DNA from 4 places in the Sphingomonas phoenicis genome. Region 1 is predicted to be linked to each of the others. Evidence: predicted binding sites of a transcription regulator. Region 1 holds the regulator's gene; each other region holds the start of a gene.
What was found. Region 1 encodes LexA, which represses DNA repair genes until DNA is damaged. Its sites were predicted from a motif close to GTTCCNCNCTTGTTCT; they were not measured.
Positions count from the first base shown of each region.

Region 2: radA (DNA repair protein RadA) is a predicted target of LexA. The motif match lies at 1,267-1,282, and genes of this name have one in related genera.
Region 3: ABC319_RS01565 (LexA family protein) is a predicted target of LexA. The motif match lies at 3,060-3,075, and genes of this name have one in related genera.
Region 4: ABC319_RS19385 (ImuA family protein) is a predicted target of LexA. The motif match lies at 3,386-3,401, and genes of this name have one in related genera.

Region 1 is NZ_JBDFMC010000002.1:672,494-677,176, forward strand. Features, by position in the region: gene ABC319_RS04200 (molybdopterin molybdotransferase MoeA) at 1-953, shown strand, start outside; gene lexA (transcriptional repressor LexA) at 1,010-1,711, shown strand; gene ABC319_RS04210 (ComEC/Rec2 family competence protein) at 1,672-3,747, opposite strand; gene gltX (glutamate--tRNA ligase) at 3,989-4,683, shown strand, end outside.
Region 2 is NZ_JBDFMC010000002.1:186,446-191,128, forward strand. Features, by position in the region: gene ABC319_RS01615 (glycosyltransferase family 4 protein) at 1-1,166, opposite strand, end outside; gene radA (DNA repair protein RadA) at 1,298-2,668, shown strand; gene ABC319_RS01625 (CvpA family protein) at 2,742-3,308, shown strand; gene ABC319_RS01630 (iron-sulfur cluster assembly scaffold protein) at 3,305-3,748, shown strand; gene ABC319_RS01635 (cation:proton antiporter domain-containing protein) at 3,748-4,683, shown strand, end outside.
Region 3 is NZ_JBDFMC010000002.1:178,495-183,177, forward strand. Features, by position in the region: gene ABC319_RS01545 (SOS response-associated peptidase family protein) at 1-163, opposite strand, end outside; gene ABC319_RS01550 (hypothetical protein) at 163-387, opposite strand; gene ABC319_RS01555 (Npun_F0296 family exosortase-dependent surface protein) at 512-1,183, shown strand; gene ABC319_RS01560 (Y-family DNA polymerase) at 1,330-2,598, opposite strand; gene ABC319_RS01565 (LexA family protein) at 2,595-3,020, opposite strand; gene ABC319_RS01570 (hypothetical protein) at 3,193-3,366, shown strand; gene ABC319_RS01575 (hypothetical protein) at 3,367-3,573, shown strand; gene ABC319_RS01580 (thermonuclease family protein) at 3,576-3,941, shown strand; gene ABC319_RS01585 (hypothetical protein) at 4,108-4,290, opposite strand; tRNA gene ABC319_RS01590 (tRNA-Thr) at 4,605-4,680, opposite strand.
Region 4 is NZ_JBDFMC010000005.1:111,749-116,431, reverse strand. Features, by position in the region: gene ABC319_RS19410 (conjugal transfer protein TraG N-terminal domain-containing protein) at 1-882, shown strand, start outside; gene ABC319_RS19405 (HU family DNA-binding protein) at 1,638-1,907, opposite strand; gene ABC319_RS19400 (hypothetical protein) at 1,968-2,123, shown strand; gene ABC319_RS19395 (Ros/MucR family transcriptional regulator) at 2,253-2,759, shown strand; gene ABC319_RS19390 (hypothetical protein) at 2,777-3,226, opposite strand; gene ABC319_RS19385 (ImuA family protein) at 3,505-4,182, shown strand; gene ABC319_RS19380 (Y-family DNA polymerase) at 4,097-4,683, shown strand, end outside.

The sequences.
Region 1 (4,683 bases):
GCCCGTTCGCCGGCACCGTCCTGCCCGGCCAGGCGACCCGCATCTTCACCGGCGCGGCGCTGCCGTCCGGCGCGGACACGGTGCTGATCCAGGAAGAGGCGGCTCGCGATGGCGACGCCCTGACCCTGACCGGAGAAGGACCGCTCCGCTGCGGGCGCAATGTGCGCCCGCGGGGGCTCGATTTCTCATCCGGGGATCTGCTGATCAGGGCCGGCGACCGGTTCACGCCCGCTCGCATCGCCGTCGCTGCGACCGGCGGCGTCGCCGATTTGCCCGCCCGCCGCCGGATTCGCGTCGCCATCGCCGCTACCGGCGACGAACTGGTCGCACCCGGCCCCGCGAACGATCCCGCCGCATTGCCCGAATCCAACGGCGCGATGCTCGCGGCGATGCTGATGGCGCTGCCGGTCGACCTGATCGATCTCGGCATTCTGCCCGACCGGCTGGACGTGCTGCGCGACGCGTTCGCCGCCGTCGATGCCGATCTGCTCGTCACGACCGGCGGCGCGTCGGTGGGCGACCATGATCTGGTCCGGCCCGCGCTGGAGGCGGCGGGCGGCGCGATCGATTTCTGGCGCATCGCTCTCCGTCCCGGCAAGCCGATGATGGCCGGGCGACGCGGCGACATGCTGGTGCTGGGCCTGCCGGGCAACCCGGTGTCGGCCTTCGTCACCGCCACCCTGTTCGTCCTGCCGCTCGTGGCGCGGCTGGCCGGTGCGGCCGATCCGCTGCCCGCGATCGGCCACGCGATTCTGGGCGAGGATCTGCCCGCCAATGGCGGCCGGACCGATTATCTTCGTGCCGAGTTGCGGGATGGCCGCGCCTATGCCTCGACCATTCAGGACAGCTCGATGCTCCTGACCCTGGCCCGTTCGACGTGCCTCGTCATCCGGGCGGCGTGTGCACCGGCGGCGATCGCCGGCGAATCGGCGGAAATCCTGATGATCGCTTGACGCAAGCCGGATTGTTCCATATCGGTTCCTCGTCTGTTCCCCGACGGAGGCTCGGCATGCTCACGCGCAAGCAGCACGAACTGGTCTGCTTCATCAACGATCGCCTGAAGGATACGGGCGTCTCCCCCTCGTTCGAGGAGATGAAGGAGGCGCTCGACCTGAAGTCGAAATCCGGCGTGCACCGCCTGATCTCGGCGCTCGAGGAGCGGCAGTTCATCCGTCGCTTGCCGAACCGCGCTCGCGCGCTGGAGGTGCTGCGGATGCCCGACCGGCCCGAGAAGGTCGAGAAGAAGGCACGTGGCCGCGTCAACGTTGGTGGTGCCAATGTTGGTGGTCAGTCGCAACTTCCTCAACATTCGCGGGCTCCCGCGAACGATGTCGTCGAAATTCCGCTGCATGGCCGCATCGCTGCCGGTGTCCCGATCGAGGCGTTCGAGGGATCGACGATGCTGTCGGTACCCGCGGCGCTGCTCGGCCAGGGTGATCATTACGCGCTGGAGGTCTCCGGCGATTCGATGGTCGAGGCGGGCATTCTCGATGGCGACTATGCGCTGGTCCGCCGGACAGAGGTCGCGCGCGACGGCGAGATCGTGGTGGCCCTGATCGACGAGGCGGAGGCGACGCTGAAGTTCTTCCGGCGAGAGGGCACGATGGTTCGCCTCGATCCCGCCAACCGCTCCTACGATCCGCAGCGCTACGCACCCCAGCAGGTCCGCATTCAGGGCAAGCTGTCGGGCCTGCTCCGCCGGTACGACTGACCGGCGGGCGACTGCGCCGACGGGATCGGCGCGGCGCCGGTTCGTGGTGGATCGATCCAGGGATGCTCGTCGCCGGGGTCGCGCACGGTGACGACACGGCCGGTCGCGAAGGTGACCGACACTCCCCCGGTGCGGGCCAGCGTCTCGCGGTCCAGCTTCAGCCAGCGTGGCCGGCATGCGCCCGGCAGTCGCCGTTCGCTGACCGCGACATCGGCCTGCCGGCATGCTGCGATCAGGTCGCCGGCGGGAACCATGTCGGCGCTCCTCGTCATCAGTATGCGCCAGCGGTCGTCGATGGTGGCCAGGCACAGGTCTCGCGTGCATCGAACCCCTTGCGTCTCGGCCATCAGCACCGGTTCGGTCGCCGTGCCGCCGTTCGCCGCCAGAACGTCGCGCATGTAGTCGCCGGTGCGGTCGCGCAGGATCGCGACCTCACCCCGCGCCGTCCTGATCGCCGCGTGCCGGCCGTCGCCGGTCACCAGCAGGTCCGGCACCGGCGTCGCCATCGCCCACGCGATGCCTAGCACCAGCGGCAGGACACCCCACCGGCGCACCCGCGTCTGCCACAGCGCCAGCCACAGCCCACCGGCGACGATCGCGGCAAAGGCACCGTCCGGCATGGCCGGCCACGCCGTGACCGCCCCCGGCGCCGCCGCAACGGTCCGTGCCAGCCATAGCAGCAGCGCTAGCGCCTGTTCCGTCCCCCACCACGCCGGCGCACCGAGCCCTGCGACGTCGAGCAGCAGGGCGAGCAGTTCCAGTGGCATGATGATGAACGTCGTCAGCGGGATCGCGACGATATTGGCAAGGGCGCCGTACAATCCGGCGCGGTGGAAATGATAGACGGCGATCGGCATGAGCGCCGCCTCCACCACCACGCCGGTGATCAGCAGCATCGCCAGCGCTCGTGCCGGCCGCCGCCAGCCCCGCTCGCGTCGATCCGCGATCTGTCGCAGGGCGGGATGATCGTGCACCGCGACGATCGCGGTGATCGCCGCGAACGACAGCTGGAAACTCGGCCCTGCCAGGGCCTCGGGCCATGCTGCCAGCACGACCATCGCCCCCGCGGCGACCAGTCGCAACGTCATCGCCGCTCGTCCCAGCGCCAGTGCCGCCAATACCAGCAGCGCCGCCACGCACGACCGTATCGTCGGCACCTCGGCCCCGGTCAGCAGGGTATAGGCGATGGCCATCAACGCCCCGGCCGCCGCGGCCACCAGCGGCAGTCGCCAGCGTAGCGCAAGCGGGGGGAACAGCGCCAGGACGCTCAACACCAGAAGCATCGTCGCGCCCACGACCGCGGTGATGTGCAGCCCGCTGACCGACAGCAGGTGCGCCAGACCCGCCGCCCGCATCGCCTCCGCATCCTCCTCGTCAATCGCGCCCGTGTCCCCGGCGGCGAGCGCCGCGGCGATGCCGCCCGCGCTGCCGGGCAGCCGCGCCTGGATGTGGGCGGTAAGCGCCGCGCGCAATCCCGGTTGCGAACGGCCGGCGGCGATCACCTGGACAGGCGCGAAGCCCCGCCCCGTCGCGCCGATCTGCGCGAACCATGCGACCCGCGCATAGTCATAGGCGCCGGGAACCGCCGCGGTCGGCGGCGGCATCAGCCGCGCGCGCAACCGTACCACCCCGTCGTTGCCCAGGGCCGCCGGCATGTCGGCAACGGCCAGGTTGACGCGCATCCTGCCGGGAAGATCGACCTGCCGCCCACGTCCGTCTTCCGCCTTCCCAGCGGGAATGAGGGTCAGGCGGACCAGATTTCTCGCCACCAATGGCTCGACCCGTTCAACGCGGGCCGTAAAGGTCGCAATCATCGGCCGAGCCAGCACCGGTGCCGCCACTCGCTCGGCTCGCCATCCGGCCAGAACGAGCCCGGCCGCCACCGCGAGTGCGGCCACGGCGATTACCCGGGCGAACCGCCCGCCCCGGCCCACTGCCGTCGCGCCGGCGCTCGCCGCCAGGCAGAGCAGCGTGGCCGCGACCCATTGCGGTGCGCGCGGCAGGACGAACCATGCCGCCACACCCGTCCCGAACATGACCGGCACCCACAGCGGCAACTGGTCGCGCTCCGCTTCCAGCCAGCGCTCCACACCATCCCGCGCCGCGACGACGCGCGCAATTTGTCGTCCCCAAGGGCGCGTGCTAGGGGCTTCCGCGGCTGAACCGGCCATCAATCATCAAGTCTGGGAGCATGCGCGCTTGGGCGCAACAACCAATCAAGGCGGCGTTCCGTCGGCCGCCACCACCACGACCGCCAGCACCGGCTCCGGTGCCGCGATCGTCACCCGTTTCGCCCCATCGCCCACCGGCTTCCTCCATCTGGGGGGTGCCCGCACCGCGCTGTTCAACTTGCTCTTCGCGCGCCATCACGGCGGCCGCTTCCTGTTGCGGATCGAGGATACCGATCGAGCGCGCTCGACCCAGCCAGCTGTCGACGCAATCCTGAACGGCATGCGCTGGCTCGGCCTCGACTGGGACGGCGATGCCGTCATGCAGTTCGCCCGCAGCGCCAGGCATGCCGATGTCGCCCACCAGATGGTCGCGAACGGCCACGCCTATCGCTGCTACATGACCGCCGAGGAGATCGCCGCCCAGCGCGAGGCGGCACAGGCCGCGAAGCAGCCGCTGCGCATTCGCAGCCCGTGGCGCGACCGCGCCGTGGAGGAAGGCCCGGCCGACTTTCCGTTCGTCGTCAGGCTCCGCGCGCCACGCGACGGCGCGACGACGATCGACGACAGGGTACAAGGCAGCGTGACCGTGCAGAATGCCGAGCTGGACGATCTGGTCCTGCTCCGGTCGGACGGTACGCCGACCTACATGCTGGCGGTTGTAGTCGACGACCATGACATGGGCGTCACTCACGTCATCCGCGGCGATGACCATCTGAACAACGCCTTCCGGCAGCTTCCGATCTACACCGCCAATGGCTGGCCGCTGCCGGTCTACGCCCACATACCGCTGATCCACGGGTC
Region 2 (4,683 bases), 490 kb from region 1:
GTGCTGCGGCGAGCGAGGAGCGTCAGGTAAGCATCCAGCACCGCCTGGTTCACGCTGTCCCACCGGTATTGCGCCGCCCGCGCATGCCCCGCTGCGCCAAGCTTGTCCCGCAGGCAAGGCTCGCCGACGATCCGGCCGATCGCATCGGCATAGGCGCTGGCATCGCGCGGCGGCACGAGGAACCCGGTAACCCCTTCCTCGACCAGATCGATCGCGCCGGTGGCGCGGGCGGCGACCACCGGCACGCCCGCGGCCATTGCCTCCAGCGTCACGTTGCCGAACGTTTCGGTGACGGATGGGTTGAAGAACACGTCCATCGAGGCGACGGCCTGGCCCAGCGCAGCGCCGCGCTGGAAGCCGGCGAACACCGCATCGGGAACCTGGGTGGCGAACCAGTCGCGCGCCGGGCCGTCGCCGATCACCAGGATCTTGTGCGGCACGCCCCGCGCGGTCAGCGCGGCCGCGACCTGCGCGAAGACGTCAAGCCCCTTCTCCTTCACCAGCCTGCCGAGGAAGCCGATTGCGACATCGCGGTCGCCGATTCCCAGTTCGCGCCGCCACGCCGGATCGCGGCGGTCGGGCGAGAACCGGTCGTGGTTCACCCCGCGCGACCAGATATCGATCGACGTCGTCACGCCCCATCCGCGCAGGATCGCGGCCATGCCGGGGGTGGGGACCAGCACCTCGTCCGACCGGTTGTAGAATCGCGTCAGCAGCCGTTCGACCGGCCGTTCGAGGAACTTCATGCCGTAATAGCGCGGATAGGTCTCAAATCGGGTATGGAGCGAGGCGACGGTGGCGATGCCGTGCCGCCGGCCCCAGCTCAGCGCGCGGTGGCCGAGCAGTTCGGGCGCCGAGACATGGACGATGTTGGGCGAGAACGCCGCCAGGTCGCGCCGTATCCTGCCCGGCAAGCCACGCGCCATCCGGTACTCGTCCCGTCCCAGCGGCAGCGGCAGTGCCGGCACGTCGACCAGATCGCCTGTCGCCGGGAACGCGGGCCGTGCGACCGTGGGTGAATAGACCCGCACCGTCACCCCCCGCGACATCAGGTGCGCCACCAGCAGGTTCAGCGCCTGATTGGCCCCGTCGCGAACATAATTGTAGTTGCCGCTGAACAGGGCGACGCGCAGGTCCGTGGCCGTCGGGGTATCGTTGACCTGCATGGGCCGGGGGCGATACCCGCGCACATCGCCGAGCGCCAGCCGCATCACCCGTTTGTGACCGATTTATTGCACATCGCCATGGGCCGCCGCCGGGTGTTGTGTTCCCGTCCCGTTCCGCTACATCGCGAGCCATGGCAAAGCCGCAGAAGCGATATGTGTGTCAGGCATGCGGGTCGGTGGCGTCGCGCTGGCAGGGCCAGTGCGGCGACTGCGCTGAGTGGAACACGCTGGTGGAGGAGGCCGGGGCGGTCGTCACTCCGTTCGCGGCGAAGCATAATCTGCACGGCGGTGGCCGGTCGATCGTGCTGACCTCGCTGGATGCGGAGGTGACGCTGCCGGCGCGGATGGCGACGGGGATCGCCGAGTTCGACCGCGCACTGGGCGGCGGCTTCGTCGAAGGATCGGCGACGCTGATCGGCGGCGATCCCGGGATCGGCAAGTCGACCCTGTTGCTCCAGGCGGCGGCGCGGCTGGCCAGTGCCGGGCGCACCGTCGCCTATGTCTCGGGCGAGGAGGCGGCGGATCAGGTCCGGTTGCGGGCACGACGGCTGGGGCTTGGGAACGCTCCGGTGCAACTGGCTGCGGCGACCTCTACCCGCGACATCCTGACCACCCTGTCGGCCGGTCCGCCGCCGGCGCTGCTGGTGATCGATTCGATCCAGACGATGCATTCCGACCTGATCGAGGGTGCGCCGGGCACGGTCAGCCAGGTCCGTGCCTCGTCGCAGGAGTTGATCCGTTTCGCCAAGGAACGCGGCACCGCACTGGTACTGGTCGGCCATGTCACCAAGGACGGCAGCATCGCCGGCCCGCGGGTGCTGGAGCACATGGTCGATACCGTGCTGGCGTTCGAGGGAGAGCGATCGCACCAGTACCGCATCCTGCGGGCGATCAAGAACCGGTTCGGCGGCACGGACGAGATCGGCGTCTTCTCGATGCAGACCGAGGGGCTGTCGGAGGTCGCCAATCCCTCCGCACTGTTCCTTACCCACCGCGAGGAGGGCGTGACGGGCGCGACGGTGTTTCCCGCGCTGGAGGGGACGCGGCCGGTGCTCGTCGAGATCCAGGCGCTGGTCGTCCGGCTCGCGAGCGGCGCGACACCGCGACGATCGGTGGTGGGGTGGGATTCCGGACGGCTGGCGATGATCCTGGCGGTGCTGGAGGCGCGCTGCGGCCTCTCTTTCTCGTCGTGCGAAGTCTATCTGAACATCGCCGGCGGCTACAAGGTGCAGGATCCCGCCGCCGATCTGGCCGTGGCCGCGGCATTGGTGTCGGCGTTGTCGGAGCGACCGGTCGCGGCGGAATCGGTGGCGTTCGGCGAAGTCGCCCTGTCGGGTGAGATCCGGCCGGTGGCGCACGGACCGTTGCGGCTGAAGGAAGCGGGCAAGCTGGGGTTCGAACGGGCGCTGGTGCCCGGTGCGATGGCGAGGGACGATGGACCGCTGCGGCTGACCGGCTTCCGGACGCTGGGCCAGTTCGTCGATCACATGCTGGGCCGTTGAGCGTCGGCGATCTTCATCCGCCCGCTGAAATTCTCTCTCGACTTCGCGGGCCGGTGCCGGTCTTAAGGCGGGCATGGCCCTGACCTCGCTCGACGTGATCGTCCTTCTCGCCGTTGCCGGTGCCGCGGTCATGGGCGCGGTACGCGGGTTCGTGACGGAGGTGCTGTCGCTCTTCGCGTGGATCGCGATCGTCGCCGCGCTGAAGCTGTTCCACATTCCCGTCGCGCAGGCACTGACGGGCGTCGTCGGCACCGTTTCCGGCGCCGCCGTCCTCGCCTTCGCCCTGCTGGCCGGCGTGACCTATATCGGCGGCAAGCTGGTGGCGAACGCGATCGGCCGGCGCACGCGGACCTCGGTGCTGGGCCCGGTCGACCGTGCGCTGGGTTTCGGCTTCGGCGCGCTGAAGGGGCTGATCCTGGCCAGTCTGGTTTTCCTGCTGACCGCGCTGGTGATCGATACGGTCGGTGGCGGGCCGGCGCGACGCCCCGCCTGGATGGTCAAGAGCCGCACCTACCCACTCCTGAACGCGACCAGTGCCGGCATCGCCGATTTCGTCGACCGGCGCCGGCGCGGATTGCCGGTGTTCGGCGCGCGCCCGCTGTCGGATCCCGCCGCGAACGCGACGGGCAGCGAATCATGAGCGGCACCCTCTACAACACCGATATCCTGCGGCTCGCTGCGACGATCCCGCATCACGAACGGCTGGTCGCGCCGATGGGGAGCAGCGAGCGCCGGTCGCCGATCTGTGGCAGCCGGGTGACCGTCGACGTCGATCTCGGTCCTGACGGTCGGGTCGCGGCGGTGGGTCTGCTCGTCCGCGCATGCGCCCTGGGCCAGGCGTCGTCGTCGCTACTGGCCGCCGGGATCGTGGGCCGTACGCCGGCCGAACTGGCCGCGGCGCGCGATGCATTGTCGGATTGGCTGGCGGCGGGGCAGGGGGAGGCACCCGACTGGCCCGGCGTCGCGATCTTTGCGCCGGCGCTGCCCCATACCGCCCGCCACGCCTCGATCCGGCTCGCGTTCGAGGCGGCGGCGGAGGCCGCGGCGATCGCGGCCACCGCGGATCGGGCGACCGGCTGATGCACGAGGCCGGAGAATTCTCGCTGCTGCGCGACGGGGCGGTCCTGCTGGGCATGGGGCTGGCGTTCGTGCTCCTGTTCCGGCGGCTCGGCCTGGGTGCGACGCTGGGCTATCTGGTCGCGGGCGCGGTCGTCGGGCCGCATGTCCTGGGGCTGGTTGGCGATGCCGAAGCGAAGATGGGCATCGCCGAACTTGGCATCACCCTGCTCCTCTTCATCGTCGGGCTGGAATTGAACCCCACGCGCCTATGGCGGATGAAGCAGGAGATCTTCGGCGTCGGGCTGATCCAGGTCGTCGCCTGCGGGCTGGCGATCACCGGGATCGTTCTGCTCGCCGGTTTCTCGCCGGCCGCCGCCCTGGCGCTTGGCCTCCCGCTCGGGCTGTCGTCGACCGCGCAGGTGCTGCCGATGCTGCAGTCCTCCGGCCGGATGCGGACGCCGTTCGGCGAGCGGACGTTCGCCATACTGCTGTTCCAGGACCTGTCGATCGTGCCCCTCATCACGATCATCGCCGCGATGAGCCGCAACCCCGCCGATGCCGGTGGTTCGCCCGGCTGGGTGTTGGCGCTGGAAACGGTGGCGGCGGTCGTCGGGCTGGTGCTGGCCGGCCGCTTCCTCCTGCGGCCGCTATTCAGGCTGATCGGCAATCTGGGCGAGCGCGAGATGTTCGTGTTCGCCGGGCTGTTCACCGTGATCGCCAGCGCCGCCGTCATGGAATTGCTTGGACTGTCGACCGCGCTCGGTGCCTTCATCGCGGGGGTGATGCTGGCCGACAGTCCCTACCGGCACGAACTGGAGGCGGATGTCGAGCCGTTCCGGTCGATCCTCCTCGGCCTCTTCTTCCTCGCGATCGGCATGATGCTCGACCTGAACGCGATCGCCGAGCGGCCGTTCTTCGTCGCCGGCATGGCCATCGCGCTGATTGCGACCAAGGCG
Region 3 (4,683 bases), 490 kb from region 1:
CCCAGCCGCGGATGCCGTCCTGCTCGCGAATGACATAGTTGCGTCTCTTGGGGCGCAGCTCCTGCGGGTTGAATGTGTTTTCGCGGGGGCGCTCGTCGAAGAGTTTGCCCGTCGAGCTGAACAGCGTCTCGGGTTCACCCTTGTAGCGCGCCCGATTGCACATCAGCGACTGTGATCCGGTCGGCCGCCATCCTTGCTGTCCGGCGCTTCTTGCCCGTCGAGGGTCGCGGCATAAGCAAGCAGCGCGTCGACAACTTCAACCACAATGGAGCGCTTGCCTTCCATTCCAGAGGACGCCGGTACAGCTTGGAGCCGGTCGGCGACTTCGTTAGCGTCGAACGGCCATGACGGGGCCGCACTGGTTCCGCGATCGGTGCCTTGGGTCATCCAGCTTCTCTAGTCTCAAGGCATGCGCTCTGCCAGCGATGTCGCCCTTTAAATTGAGTCGTTTACGCCCTGTTAACCATTCCTGCCGTCTACACCGTCGGCGAAACGGACAGGAAGATTAAGTATGCGGACCACTATCTACGCTGCTGCCATAGCCGGCAGCCTGGCTGCCACCTCGGCTGGAGCCGTGACGTTCACTGCGACGAACGGCGGCCCCGGCACGTTTGCAGCCTCTGCTGCTGACGCGCAGTATACCTTCGAATCTGCCGTAACGGGTAGCGGTGGCGAGCCGGCTGGCTTTGCCCGTACGGGTGGTCAGACCACGAATGTTTCGATCAACGGGATTGCCGCCAATCCGTTCGGCGCGACTTCCGGCAACGGCTTTCTCTACGTCACCGCCGGGGGCATCTCGACCATCTCGGCGCTGGCAACGACCTATCAGATCATCTCTTTCTACGTTGGCTCGATCGATCTCGGCAACACGGTGTCGCTGCTCGCCGCTAATGGGAGCATCCTTGCGTCTTACGATGGCGATGCGCTCGCTTCACCCATCGCGCCCGATGGGCAGCAGACCTTGCCGCAGACCAATCGCCTGATCACGTTCGTCGCGGATGCTGGCGAGGCCTTCTCGGGCATCAGCTTCTCATCGAGCGTCAACTCGCTGGAGGTCGACAACGTCCGCTTCGCCACCGCGGTGCCAGAGCCGGCAACGTGGGCGATGATGCTGGTGGGCTTTGCGATGGTGGGTGCGGCAGCGCGTTACCGCCGTCGCCTGACCAATGTTCGTTTCGCCTAGGTTGCTCCCTGTTTCATAGGCGCTAACTCTGGCCGTCGGGAGCGATCCCGGCGGCCTTCTTTGCACACAATCTGCCCGCCACAACCGCAGACTGGCTCTTGTTGCCGGTGCGTACGGTGCTTTGGTGCTGCCTTGTGCTCATACCATTACGCTCGGACCGTCGGCACCTCAGCGATACTCGTCGTCCATGCAGGGGATCGCATTTCCGACCGCAGCTTCCATTCGCGCCTGAACCCCTGTGATGCAGTTACCGCGGTCCATCTGCCGAACCGTCCGTTAATCTCGTCGAGGGCCCCCATGAGCCGGTTGCGCTTGTCGGTGTCGCCCTCGAACAGCGTGCGCGGCCGCAGATCGGCGGCGACCAGATCATCCAGCATGATGCCAGCCTTGGTATAGGCGTAGCCATCCCGCCACGCCCGCTCAGCCCCCCGCCTGGCGGCGGCGATCAGTTCCAGGCTGTCGTTGGTCATCGGGTGCAGCGTCACGGTGCGCGATCCGGCATACTGCGGCCGCTCGGGCTTGTGCCGGTTTGTATGAAAGAAGGCCGTCAGCCGCGCTGCGACCAGGCCGTGGCTCCGTAACTTCTCGCCAGCGCGTAGAGCATACTGGCTGAGCGCTCCCATCAAACCGTCGAACGTCGTCACCGGTGTTCCAAAGGACCGGGTTACCGCCATTCCCTTCCGCTGCGGCTCGATCATCTCCACAGCGGACGAGGGCACGCCCCGCAGTTCAGCGACGAGCCGCTCCAGCACGACGGTGCCGACCGCCCGTGCCTGCTTCATCGGCATGTCCCTGAGCGCCTCAGCCGTGTCGATGCCAAGCGCTGCCAGCTTGCGTGCAGTGGCGCCTCCCACTCCCCAGACATCGCCAATCGGAAAAGCGGCCATGACCTGCTGTCGGGTATCCTGATGGCGCAGATCGGCAACGCCATTGAACCGCGCATCCTTCTTCGCGGCGGCGTTGGCGAGCTTGGCGAGCGTCTTCGTCTCCGCAATGCCGACGCAGGTCGGGATGGTCGTCCACTGGCGCACCTGGTCCCGCATGGCATGGGCGTGGGCTACCAGGTCGCGGCTCTCGAAGCCGGCAAGGTCAAGGAAGGTCTCGTCGATCGAGTAGATCTCGAAGTCGCGGGCGAATGCCTCGCAGGCGGCGATCACCCGGCGCTGCATGTCGCCATAGAGCGTGTAGTTCGACGACAGGACACGGATGCGGTGCTGGCGTACCTTGTCGCGCAGGTGGTGGATGGGATCGCCCATCTTGATCCCCAGCGCCTTTGCCTCTGCCGACCGAGCGATGGCGCAGCCGTCGTTGTTGGAGAGGACGATGACCGGCACCCCGACCAGACTGGCGTCGAACGCCCGCTCGCAGGACACATAGTAGTTGTTGCAGTCGATCAGCGCGATCGGCGGGCTCATGGCACCTGGCGAGCGACGCCCACCACCACTCCCCAGATCTCCACATGCTCATCGACCAGGATGTGCGAATAGCCTTCAGCCTCGGGCACCAGCCAGTGGCGGCCATCCATGTGACGCAGCCGCTTCAAGGTGCGTTCGCCGTGCACCAGCGCGACCACGATGGCACCCGCCCGCGGTTGCTTGGCGCGGTTCACGACGATCAGATCTCCGTCGTTGATCCCAGCGCCGCTCATCGACTGCCCCTCGACCCGCATGATGTAGCTGGCGGCAGGGTGCTGGACGAGCCAGGCGCCAAGGTCGATCGGCTCCTGCATGTCGTCCTGAGCTGGAGACGGGAAGCCGGCGGGAGTGCGGCACAGGAAGAACGGCACCTCCCGCGGCACCAGTTCGTACGGTATGTCGTGGAGCCGTAACCCGCTCATGCATCAGTCCCTTTTCTGACACGCCTTGTAACGCCAGCCAGAACGTAAAGGGAACAATGATTCTTGCAGAAGCCGGCTGCCGCTCGTATTTGGCCGCTCAAGAACCGGCTCGCAGGTCGTTGCTCGATCACAATCGAGCAGCACGGATGCAGTCGGATCGGCGGAGTGGATGATGCTGAACGACAAAGAGCGGGGTTACTATGCACGCCGCGCTGAAAAGGAGCTGCTGATGGCCGCTGCGACCGAGAACCGGGGCGCCTGTGCCAGCCACTACGCGCTGGCCAACCTGTACCTGAACCTGGCCTCCGCTGCGGAGGCCGAGGAGAAGCTTGCCCAGGCCGAGTAGGTGGCGCTCCATTTCATCGGCTTTCGCGGAGACGAATATACCCGAGCGGTGCGCCTGTTTGGCCTACCCGACTTCATCCATATCGGTTGGGATAGATGGGCAAAGCAGGAGGTGATGCTGGACGACGTGGCGGTGTTCGCGCGGGACACAGCTGATGATGCCCCATCCGCCTACAGCTTTCCCGACATCCGAGAAGACCAGCCCTGACGATGCCCGTCCTACCGCCACCCTTCATCTGTGCCGTCGTCTCGGTCTACGACGCTGACGGACCCATCCGGTGCGTCAACGGCATCAAGGTGCGCGTTGCCGGCATCAATGCCCGCGAGACGGACGGATCCTGCCGCATCAACGCCCCGTGCCCAACGATGCCCCACGAGCAGGCAAAGCCGATCGTCGAGCGCCTGGTGCTGCACAAGCGCCTGTTCTGCCAGCCGGTAGGGCGCAGCTACCATAGGGTTGTCGCCCGCTGCACGCTGCCGGATGGTCGATCGCTGTCGTGTGCGATCATCGCGGCCGGAGCAGGGGTCAGGTGGGACCGCTACTGGCAGCAGTACCGCATGGGCGAATGCCGCTGATAGCTGGCGTGGGGGAGGGGGCGAGAGCATCATTGGATGCTGCGTGCCGGCGCCTTGCAACCAAAAGAGTAAGTGGAGCGCCACCGGATCGCGCCAACGGCCTCTGAACCTTCAGCGGGCATCAGCACCCCCTGAATCTCGCTGCCGCCACCGCTCCGCCTGGTGATCAGTCGTCGTCTTCATCGTCCACGGTGTCTGCTTCGAGCCCAAGGTCGCGACTGAACGTCAGCGTTACCGTGTCTCCATCTTCATCAGCCTCGACCAATTCGTAGTGCTCCTCGGCAGCTGGCTCCATGACAGCTTCTACAAGCGCGCGGACTTCGGGCGAGAGGCCTTTTAGGTTCATCATCAAATGCCTTCTTGGTTCAATCGAACGCGCAACGAAGGTCAATGTAGAAGTGTCCGTTACCGACTTGTAGAACCCGACTCAACGGCAAGGAAACTGGTGTGAGTGGCTAGAGCACCGAGACCACTTACAGCTGAGGATAGGTCGGGCGACGGGATAAATGATTATCGATACCTCGCCCCAGAAGCTGAGATGGTGACAATCGCAGCGAAAAGAAGGTGCGCCCGCAATCGAACCGCTCTGAGGGGTGATGCGAGGTAACGATCCTCTCCCCTCGAGAAAACTGTTAACTCAATCAATGGCTTGAAAGCCAGAAGTGGTGCCGGTTGCAGGAATCGAACCCGCGACCTTCGGTTTACAAAACCGCTGCTCTACCAGCTGAGCTAAACCGGCGTA
Region 4 (4,683 bases), on a different contig from region 1:
ACCAGCAGCGCCTCTATGTCGGCGGGCGTCAGCATCGGAGGCAAAGGGTCTTTGCTGGGCAAGCTCTCGCCCATCAGGGCTGGCGCGGATATCAGCCATGGCGGCAACATTTCGGACGGCATTCAGCTCGATCGAGGGACGGAGCGCTCGCGTGGCGATCAGTCTACGGACGGCACAACGCATGGTGCCGATCAAACGCATGGCAACGGCCAAGACACCCAGGTCTCGGACGGCACCTACCACCGCGACGGGTCGTCGTACCGAAACGAGCAGTTCGCCGGCAACACCTCCACGTCTGAGACCTTCAAGGAGCACGCCGAGCGGATCAACCGTGAAGCCTCGGCACTGGACGACAAGGGCCGGCGACTGGAGGAGGCAGCAAGCTATGCCGAGACCCACGGGTACACGCTGACCGAGGACATGAGCCAGTATGTCGCGTCCAGATACTTCGAACTACAGCACGGCGATTATGCGGCGCTGAACGCACCCGACATCTATCGGACAAACCTCAACCTCGATCAGCGCATGGCACGCGACGAGATCGTGAAGGCCGCGATGCGGGACTACATCGGGGGTCCTCGCGGGACCGTTTCTTCGCGCTTGGAAGAACGGGATATCGTCGACGTGGTCGCCCCAAAGCCAGCATCGGTCGAGCAAATGAGCGGCAGCGTTGCCCATCACGTGTCCGGTCGCGGTGGACCACAGGGCGAAGATTCAGCCCGCGACGCGAGGCGTGGTGCTATCGCTGCAGGACAAGGTGAGATCGGAGACGCGGTGACTGGCTTGCAGGAGTCACACACTGGGTCGGTGATCGGTGCCTCCGACCTCCAGCGCGAGCACGCGGAAGGCACGGATACGAAGTGGCACGCTAAGCGAAGATAGCGGCAAGCTGCTCGGGGAAGAAGATGAACGCCGCTACAACAAGCAGGAATAGTCCTATTACCACTAGGCCAAGTAGCGAGCTATCGGACCCAACGAGGACCGTTGGCTCATCGTCGCGAAGACGTGCAAGCTGATCCTCATGCGCTTGCTCGACCCCAGGCCGATATACGCCAGTGGCAGCGATGTCCCAGCTATTCGTCCAGCCACGAAGCGGCATGATCGTGATCCTCGACGTCAGACCTCGAAATCTAGCAGCTTGCCGTACGAGATGCGACAGCTATCTGTGGCTTAAACGTCACAAGGAGGCCTTTGTGCCGCAAACGGCGCTCGATCTCGAGGTTCGCTATGCTCAACTGGTAGGACGCTACTTGACGTTCTACGACGCTTTGCGGCTTCGTAAGCGGCGACCGTAATCGGCAGCACGACGTCAGTTCCAGGACGTCGCCTCGGGCAAGTCAGAGCCGGTCACCGAACACGAGAAGGCGTATGTCTGGCACCTCACCCGAAATCATACAGCGCCCTTCGGGGTTCCCATGGCAGCATCCCATATCGATCAGATATTGGCTGACTTTGCCGTGGGCTCCAGGCCGGTGGACAGCGATGTTGCCACCAAGTGGGACAACGCCTTCCGAGAACACCGCAACGGCAGGGGATACTATTGATCCTCGCGGAGGAGCAAGGCGCCGGACCGTACATCCTCCGCAGCCCGAGAATCATGCGCGGGCCATAATGGCGGCCGACCGTCCGCCTCTGGCTCAGAGCTTGTCCTTGAGGCTCTTTGCAGCGGCAAACGACACCTTCTTGGATGCGGCGATGTCCATCGGCTTCCCCGTCGCAGGGTTCCGGCCCTGGCGTGCCGGGCGGTCCTTTACCGTGAACTTGCCGAAGCCGGGGATCGACACTTCCTCCCCACGTCCGGCCGCCTCAGCGATCTCGGTGAAGACGGCCTGTATCGTCGCCTTCGCCTGGGGCTCGGTGGAGTTTGTCGTGGCCGCGATCTTCTTGGCGAGGTCGGACGTGTTCATGGTAGGTGTTCTCCGGTTCGTTCGTGAGGGACAATAATGACCGTCGAGAGTGAGACAACCATGATGCTCGATCAGGCCGATGCCAGCGCGGTGAGGCAGATGGTCGAGTGGCTCGACGACAAGGCAGTGATCAAGGTGTTCGAGCTGACCGATGGCGAAGGCGCGATCGCGGACCTCGCTGCAGCGCAGATGGAGAAGAGGAACCTCGACTTCTGACGTGGTGACGGCCGCTCGGCACCGGTGGAAGGGGGCAGTCGCGGCTTGACGTTGCTCTCGCTATACGGGCGTTTGACACCAATGCGGTTCGGCGAGCGGCCGGCCGCTAAACTGATGATGGGAGTGGTAATGGCGGAAGGACAAGGCGGCGCTGAATCGGTCAACGCTGTGGAGCTTGCGGCGGAGCTGACGATCGCTTGGCTCAGCAACTCCAATACCCGTGTTGCCGCCGACGACGTTCCTGGCTTCCTCCAGTCGATGCACAATGCGGTAAGCCAGCTTTCAAACGTCGTTCCCAAGGTCGGGGAAGCGCAGCCGGAGGCAGGGTTCGCACCAGCGGTGAGCGTCCGCAAGTCGCTAGCGTCGAAGGATCACATCGTTAGCATGATCGACGGCAAGCCGTACAAGACGCTTCGCCGCCATCTGGCGACCAACGGCCTCACGCCGGAGGAATACCGGCAGCGTTATGGCCTCAAGCCCGACTACCCGATGGTCGCGGAGAACTACAGCGCCACTCGTTCTGCCATGGCCAAGTCGCTCGGGCTCGGCCGCAAACGTAGCGCGCCCAGTGAGCCGGAGCCGGCTCCGGCGCCGGCCAAGGCGGCACCCAAGCGCAGGAACCGTGCGAAGAGCTGATCGGTGAAGGATTTGCCCTAGGGACCGCCGAGCAGCCGTTCGCGTGTCAGTCGGGGATCCTCGAACAGGTCGCGAAGTGCCCGCAGCCGATAGGCATTCCACCACCGTTGCCAGCGGTGCTCGGCAGCATCGTGGAGCATATGGCAGCGCTGACACAGCGCAGCCAAGTTCGCGGGCGCGCTGTTCGCGGGATCATGGTCCAGGTGCGCGCACGCGAGCACGACGTAGGTCACGCGCACGACAGCCAGATCGAAGGCCTGTCGTGTCCTGATGCGGCGCCCCGTTCCCGATCGCCAGCAGGCGTTGTTGGCGTCCCACCAGCGACCGTCGCCGAGGTGCGCGATCAGTCGCAGATGCGGCCGCGCGCACTGCTCACACCGAGCGCCTGCACGATCAAAGCGAATGGCCGCAGAGAGCTGGGGCCAGTCGATCGGATAAAGCCAGCGGTTCTCGGGTCGGATCGGCACAACGATCCTATGAGTCAGCCAAGCGCCAAACGAAAGAAAAATCTTCTCCTTATGTTTATGCCTTGTCGTGGGTCTGTTCCGCAGGATTCCGCCGTTCCCGCGGTGCCTTAGTCTCTTACCGCACCCGTTCGGCCGGGTTGACGGCTCCCCCTCGTTGACGGAACATAGAGAGAACGATCTGAGTCTAGTCGATTATGCCAGCCGCTTCCGTTCCGCTTAACCCTTCTCTCGCCGACCTCCGCGCTTTCGCAGCGCCGGCCGCCCAGGACCACCGCGTCATGCCGTTCGGAATTACTGATCTCGATGCTCGTCTAGGTGGAGGGCTTCGTGCGGGCGCGCTGCACGAAGCGACGGCGCTCGCGGCCACGCTGGCAGACGATGCCGCAACGACGCTCTTCCTCGCCGGCATCGCCGCGCGAGAGGCGTTTGGACGTGGTCAGCCGGTGCTTTGGGTGACCTGCCGAACGGATCTGTACGCGCCGGGTCTCGCCCAAGCGGGGCTTCTGGCGTCTGATGTCATCTATGCCGAAGCGCGGGAGGACGCGCAGCTGCTGGCGGTCATGGAGGACGCGGTGCGAGACGGCACCCCGGCAGCAGTGATCGGAGAGATTTCGCGCCTCCCGATGATAGCGGCGCGGCGTTTGCAGCTCGTGGCAGCCGACGCGGACATCCCGGTGCTACTGCTGCGCCGATCGCGGGCGCGCCAGCCCGACCCGTATGCCGAGCCATCGGCCGCATGGACCCGTTGGCGGATAGGCGTTGCGCCATCCGCACGCCTCGCCGTGGCGGGGGTAGGCCGCGCGCGCTGGCAGGTCGAACTGGTGCGACAGCGCGGCGGTGAACCATTTTCCCTGATCGTGGAGGGATGCGATGAGACGGGTCGTCTCACTGTTCCTGCCGCACTTGGCCATCGAGAGGCTGAGGCGGTTGGAGCGGTACGCACCGCGGCGGCCTGAGCCGCTGCGCGCCATCGAGCTGCCTGTCGATACCGATCCCGGTGCCTGTTCGGTCCCGCGCGGTGGTGGCTGGCGGCCGGGCGCACGATGGGCGCGAGCTGAAGAGCCAACCCGCGCGGAGGTGGAGCGGCAGGTAGCCGCCCTCCCCGTCCATGCTCAGCCTCCGGTCCGAGAACTGGGGCGTCGCTTGGAAGCGGCTGATCAGCCGTTTCGCCACGGCACCAAGCTGGCATCGCCGACTGCGCCGGCCGCAGCGATGGCGGCCGCTGGGACGGGTCACGAGCCGCTGGTGCTCGTCGGAAAAGTTGGTCGACGCGAGGAGGTGGTCTCCGCCTGCGCGTCCGCGCGGAGCTTGGGCATCAGCATCGGCATGGCGGCGACCCATGCACGAGCGCTCGTCGCCGAACTCGACGTGCGGCCTGCTCAGCCCGACGCGGATGCCGCGGTCCTTTCCCGGCTTGCATTGTTGGCGGTCAGGCGGTGGTCTCCGCTCGTCGAGGT